3 regions of the Fusibacter sp. QWL-12 genome follow, and region 3 is predicted to be linked to each of the others. Evidence: riboswitches for the same ligand, from Rfam matches in the RefSeq annotation. Region 3 holds a riboswitch; each other region holds the start of a gene.

Region 1 (2,274 bases), 1.3 Mb from region 3:
ACGGTGACATTTCTCATATCAATTTGACACCACAGAATAGCCAACAGTATGTTAAGGTGAGAATAGGTGGTACGGAATATCATGCCACAGAATATGATTATGTGAATGGAAAGTCAAATGCGATTGTCCTTTATTTTGATAATATATCAAACATTAGTAATGCTACGCTTAATATCAAAGGGAATAAAATCATGATAGATGGCGAAAGTGTTGAAGTAGAAGGATATGCTATATCGCAAGAGGTTATAGGTAACGTTTGGTATAGAATTCACGGTCGACATACTGAAATAAATGAGACGGATTACCCTAAATTTTTACGTGTAAACGGTTCTGGATATGTAGGACAAAATGCTTGGCCTGAATCGTCGTCACAGTCAGAGATGGATCCATTCTTATGGGCTGTGGTTTACAGTGGTAATTCAAACAAACCAATTCTTGGTCCACCATATGAGGATTCGCTTTATAATTTACGTAACAAGACCAATAATAGATATCTTGAAACCAGTAATTCAAATAACACATATGAAAATGATGGACAAATTATCAGGCTCACTTCCAATACAAATACAAACTCGCAAAAGTTTAGATTAGATGCAGTGAGAATAGAAAGTGAATATTATTATAAAGTTTATACCGATCTTGCATGGACGAATCAGTATAACGCATATGTGTTCGATTTAGCTTCTAGTAGTCTAACTGATTGGGACTTGAGCAATGCAGGTGATGGTAAGCTAATTAGATGGACAGATAAAAACAACCAAGATGACAACCAGTTATTTGATTTTGAACCATGGATTGTATTTGAACCTTAATAAACCTTGCAAATTAGCCTTCGTGCTTTACTTCTAATAGTCATTGAATTATAATTATATTAAGTAGGGCAAACTACGTGAAAACGTAATGCGCAAAGTCATGTGTCTAAGGTGTTTACTATGATTGACAGACTGTACTCTTTTGAGTGCAGTCTTTTTTATTTAGCCACAATCTCGCTTGTGGTAAAAAAAAGCTTTGTCATTGACAAATATGAAAGGAGAATGGTTTAGCGACTTTTATTAGTGGTATTATGATAGAAATGGGGATTATATCATAATAGGAAGGTGATAACATGGATAAAAAGCATAAAGGTGCTGCATTACCAACCGTTATAATAATTATGGTTATAGTTATAATTTTGGGCATGGTACTTTTAAATGTTGCCCTTGCAGATACAAAATTTGCTATGCGTCAACAATTTCAAACGCAGACGCACTACGTTGCTAGATCAGGCGTGCTGGTAGGTGTCGAAATAATTGGAAAAGAAATTGTCAATTATGGTCAAAGTACTTTAACCGATTTTGTTGCGGCATTAAACACGCATGTGGCATCTTATTTAAGTGCCAATCCTAATGCGTTTACGGTGGATGGCAAGGGTAAATTTGAGTTAAACTATGAACTTTATGGACCGTCTGAGATTAAGATTTTTTCCACAGCCACTTCTCTTGAAAATAATACGGTTACAGAGAGCTTATCTCTCAGAGTTAAGATGAAACTACCAGATTCTCCTCTTGTAAATCCAGCGGACTGGGTAACTGGGATTAACCTTCAAAAAGGGATAAATGCCAATACGACCAACTATTTAGGTCAAGCAGTTGAGTTTGAAGGAAACCCAGTACAATCACCAAAAGGAGGCACCTCTGACTCTGTGTTTAGAGCTTCGATTTTGTATTTCACAGATGCAAAGGGCATTAGCTTAAGACAAATTAACAATACAATTAATATAACCTTTGATGCATCCATCGTTTACTTTGTGAATACTGTCAAACTAAATGCTACAGGAGATGATATAAAACTTGGCTACTCTCTTGAGGTAGCTGCTGATAAAAAAACATCGGGAAGCATCATGTATCTTGACGATACGAAGTTAAATAACGATGACTCGTATGAGTCCACACATGGCTATGAATCCGCGGATTACTATAATGCCCTTATCCAAGGTTTTGGTACAAGTATGCATAGTAGCTATAGTTTTCAAGCGGGAAAAAGATATGGAGTTGTCTACTTTGGTGGTGGTATTTTAGACAGCAGCGCTAATGCACTAACACTTCCGAACAATGCAGGTCAAAACAAATATTTCTTTTATCCAGATGGCGTTGATATTACTGAGGCAAGTGGCAGAAGTCAATTGATACCAATCGCTGCAGATGATCCAATTATTGACGTACTTATTAACCGTTTCTCTTTATCGGTTAATTCACAATCCTATCTTTGGGGGCGAGAATGATGAAAAAAGGAAGA
Region 2 (2,274 bases), 1.3 Mb from region 3:
ATCCACAAATCAAAAACCCTAACGTTATCGAAGTGGGTCAAAAAATTATCGTTAAAGCTGGTGAAATGACTGAAGTAACTACTCCAGTTGCTGAAGCTAAATACTACACTGGTTTTGCTATGCTTGATAACTTCAGAGTTAGAACTGCTGGCAAACACCAATTTAACGTAGTTGCTGCAAGCGCAATCTTTGATCAAGATGGAAAAATCATCAGCGTTGATTTAGACGTTGTTGAATTAGCAATGGGCGAGTTCTACTGGCCAGCTGATGATGCTACAGCTGAAGAATTAGAAGCAGCTAGAGTTGAAATGGAAGAAGCTATCATGACTAAAACTGAATTAAAAGAAAACTATGGCATGGGAGCTAGAGCTACTACTGGTTTAGAGTGGTACCAACAAATGGCTAACTATGAAAAATTCTTTGTAGGTAAAACTGTTGCTGAGTTAAGAACTTGGTTTGACAAAAACACTGATGCTGCTGGTAAACCAATCAAAATCGGTACTGAGTTAAATCCAGAAGATCAAGCTAAAGTTGATGCATTAACAGATGCTGAAAAAGAAGTTTTAGCTGACGTTATCACAGGTGCTACAATGTCTTTATCTGATGCACACGGTCTTTTCTTAGAAACATTAGAAAAAGCATGGGCAAACAAAGTAGAAGTTAAATTTTAATTAAAGTCGTTTTAATTAAAAACATTCCGAATTTTAAACGAGTCTTTTAAAGGCTCGTTTTTTATTTTTTTGTTTATAATGCTGTAATTACAACAACTTCAGCCTAAATGAAACGATTACAATTATGAAAAAACTCTAAAATAACATTCATGTCACACAGATGTCACAGAGATGTCCGTGATATGTCACAGAAATGGGTAAAGATAGTAGTAAGAGAATTATTCTCTTAAGTGCAATTTGGTTTGCCCTAGGAGGCGGTACTATGAAAGTTGAAAAGGTTCCAAATGATTGGAAGAAACTTAGCGGAACTAATTTTCTTGTTACTGTATATAGTAATGAGAATCAGAACCTTCAGGGCTTGATTCATTGGTTAGATACAGGTAAGAAAGTTCATTTTAGAAGCGTTATTGAATTGATTGAGCTTTTAAACGAGGCGTCAAGAATTCAAAATCACGTTTCTGTAACCAAAAGGACTTGGTTAGCTGCCTCGTTCGAAGGTGAATTGAAGCCAATGATTTAATTGAAAGGAGTGATGTACTAAAAGAAATGGGGCTGTTAGTAAGGAATTAAAGAACTAATATCTGACTAACGAAAAAGGCAAACCCAGTGAAAACTGGCGACGCAAAGTCTGGAGTCTAAAGTTTAATAGAAATGGGGATTTTTATTTAAACTAAGATCGTCCGACTGCCAAAGAAACTATTTGGCAAAGGAGAAATCTTATGAAAAATGAAAGTAAGCACTTTAGAACTGTTAAGAGTGTCTTTGCACTACTCTTGACCTTTATTCTGGTGTTTGGTATGTATCCAGCACCTACATTCGCATTGCCTGAGGGCGTGATTATATCCGACTCAGGCAATGACCCAGTCACTTCATTACCTACCTCTTTGATGAATGGCCAAATTTGGACTGATAAAAGTGTAAGCTACGCTGGTGATGGCATTTTCGATATCACACTCAGAGCCATTGGACAAAAATACATGGTATCAAACCCAAAACCAAATGATACGCTTGATGTGGTATTGGTTTTAGATACTTCAGGATCTATGGGTGACGATGGAAAACTAGGAAAATTGAAAACAGCAGCAAAAAATGCTGTCGAAACGTTATTAGGCGTTAATGGCAATCGTGTCGCTATTGTTGAATATAGTAGCTCAGCTTCTTTAGTAAGAAATTTTACTGATAATGAGAATAATTTAAAAGACGATATCGATGATTTAAACGCATATGGTGGTACAAATATTCAACATGCGTTTTACCTTGCGCAAAAGACGATTTTAGACCGACCATCAAATGATAACGATAGAAAACCCGTTATTATACTAATGAGTGACGGTAGACCAACTTACTATTACGATGGTCTTTATTCACCTTCTAAGAGCAGACGTGGTACTGGTGATGGTGATGATACAAATGGTACCTATGTTTGGAATACGATTTTACAAGCAGTTGAAGCTAAAAATAATATTCCAGATGTAAGAATTTATACGATAGGCTTCGGTGTTGGTTCAGACGCATATGCAATTGCAACACTTATGCCGACGGATGCAAATACCTCAAGTTATCGACCAGTTTCATCCTATTCGGGTGAAATGAGAACTAGATC
Region 3 (2,274 bases):
TGATAAGGGAAAAGAACGAAATTTGAGCAGAGTTGAAAGACTGGTTAAATGGTCTGTATATACTTGGATTGCAATTTGGATTTTGAATATTTTCGGAATTTCGATTTATGCACCATTGTTGATGAATATGCCACTTAGGTACATTGGTGTGGCATTGAATGCACTTGGAGCAATCTTGTTTTTCATATCCGTTATTGTTATGAACAAGTCGTGGCGAGTAGGTATTGATCACAATAGCACTGCTAAACTAGTGACAAGTGGGATTTACAAATTTTCTAGAAATCCTGCTTACGTTGCCTTTGATACTATGTTTTTAGGAACGGCAATTACTTTTGGAGATTTTGGATTGTTGTTGATAGGTATAGTTGCTGGATTTAGTTTGCACAATTTGATATTGAAAGAAGAATCGTATCTTGAAGAAAAATTTAAAGGTGATTATATAAAGTATAAAAATGATGTTGGTAGATATTTATAAAGAATAAACTTATTAAAATCCCTGAACGCTATGAATCGACAATTCAATTCAGGGATTTTAATTATTTGGTTTATAGGTTAGTAAGCATGAATTGGTTTGACAATTACGGATAATGTGCTATTATAAAATTATATTAAATAAAAGTAACAGTGAAGAGATACTCTTTTCACGATAATGGCAAACCATTGGAAACGGTGGGACGCAAAGCTATAGGGCCTTTCGAATGAATGGCAGCCTAGCCACCGAATGAGAAGATTTTCTGTTTTTTGAAAACTTCAATAAGTCCATATTGTGATGAGTAACTCTCAACGATAATAGCAAACCATTAGTAATGATGGGACGCAAAGCCATAGGGCCTTTTAAAAAGAGGCAGCCGTGCTACCGAAAGGAGAGTTATTATGAAAAAAATAATAAGCATTTTAATGGTTTTAATGATTTTAGTTGGAAGTTCAATACAATCATATGCTTCAACACAAGCGCTCCAAGCTGATACTGATAATGGATTAGTAAGAGTTCAGCTTGATGATGTAGACGGTGCTAAAATGCTGTTATTAGTTGAAAAAGATGGTGTACGATACTCTTATCCAATTACTGATACAGATATCAATCAATTTCCACTTCAATTGGGAAATGGCAACTATCTCGTTAGAATTATGCAAAATACAACCGGCAACAGTTATAAAGAGTTATCCAGAATTGATGTTACATTAGAATTAGAAAACAACAATAATGTATTTCTAGCATCTATACAAGACATAGAGTTTGATGATACTTCATTACCTATCGTCAAAGCCAAAGCATTAACAAAAGGATTAAAAAATGACATCGATAAAGTTAAAGCAATATATAATTATGTAAATCAAAATATTAAGTATGATTATACAAAAGCAAAAAATGTTAAAAGTGGTTATTTTCCAGATATCGAGTCTACTTATATCACAAATACAGGTATTTGTTATGATTACGCTTCAATTGTAGCTGCGATGCTTAGAAGTGTTGGTATTCCAACAAAATTGATAAAGGGTTATTCAATTCCAACGAAAGACATCTATCACGCATGGAATGAAGTATATGTCGATGACGAATGGAAAATAATAGATACTACAGTTGACTCTGCATATGTTCAAGCAAATTTGAGTACAAAAATGTTTAAATCATTTACTGATTACAAGGCATCTAAAATGTACTGATATAATCTTCGATTTTGATTTTTAAGAAGTCATTGTCGTGTTTATTAGTCTCTGAAAATCGTAAATGGATGAGCTATCGGAAACAAATTTGATTCAATAAATTCATATTATTACTTGTCGGGCCCCAAAAGTCAATTATGCAGATTTCTGAATTAGGGATTTGATTTTTGACAACAATGAAGATTTATGAAAGTATATTGATAGAGCTCACATTAGCAGAAAAGCGTGAATGCTTTGAATTTGATTTGAATTGAATAGTCGAATTAATATTTGAAAAGTTATGAGGCAATTGTTTAAGGTCAACTATAATGACCAATAAGCTATGCCTCTTTTTTTATTTTAAAAATCTGTGAAAAAGAGTCATTCATAAACAAGCCAATTGTTTATTTAGCTTATGTAAGAATCAAAGTTATATGAATTTAAAATGGATTTGAAGCCGGGGTCAAATAGTTGATTCCGGTTTTTTCATATCAAAAATTAAACGAAAGGATGGAAAATTTATGAGACAGAAAGAAAAACGCATTGGTATTGTTGCACTCGCCTTCTTGATTCTGCTATGTAGTGGAATCTATATTGCTTACCGACTTCATCCGGAAAGTTTTATAGGAA

Evidence for each region. Region 3 has a riboswitch for cyclic di-GMP ahead of AC4PID_RS14730 (transglutaminase-like domain-containing protein). Riboswitches for the same ligand answer to the same signal wherever they lie in the genome.
Region 1: another riboswitch for cyclic di-GMP. It lies ahead of AC4PID_RS02860 (hypothetical protein); the one in region 3 lies ahead of AC4PID_RS14730 (transglutaminase-like domain-containing protein).
Region 2: another riboswitch for cyclic di-GMP. It lies ahead of AC4PID_RS08800 (Cna B-type domain-containing protein); the one in region 3 lies ahead of AC4PID_RS14730 (transglutaminase-like domain-containing protein).

What each region holds. Positions count from the first base shown of each region.
Region 1 is NZ_CM178745.1:487,288-489,561, reverse strand. Features, by position in the region: gene AC4PID_RS02865 (Ig-like domain-containing protein) at 1-812, shown strand, start outside; cyclic di-GMP riboswitch class I at 870-952, shown strand; gene AC4PID_RS02860 (hypothetical protein) at 1,106-2,260, shown strand; gene AC4PID_RS02855 (type IV pilus modification PilV family protein) at 2,257-2,274, shown strand, end outside.
Region 2 is NZ_CM178745.1:1,778,128-1,780,401, forward strand. Features, by position in the region: gene AC4PID_RS08790 (LysM peptidoglycan-binding domain-containing protein) at 1-671, shown strand, start outside; gene AC4PID_RS08795 (hypothetical protein) at 934-1,191, shown strand; cyclic di-GMP riboswitch class I at 1,258-1,363, shown strand; gene AC4PID_RS08800 (Cna B-type domain-containing protein) at 1,391-2,274, shown strand, end outside.
Region 3 is NZ_CM178745.1:3,074,860-3,077,133, forward strand. Features, by position in the region: gene AC4PID_RS14725 (methyltransferase family protein) at 1-475, shown strand, start outside; cyclic di-GMP riboswitch class I at 642-722, shown strand; cyclic di-GMP riboswitch class I at 782-861, shown strand; gene AC4PID_RS14730 (transglutaminase-like domain-containing protein) at 874-1,665, shown strand; gene AC4PID_RS14735 (S-layer homology domain-containing protein) at 2,166-2,274, shown strand, end outside.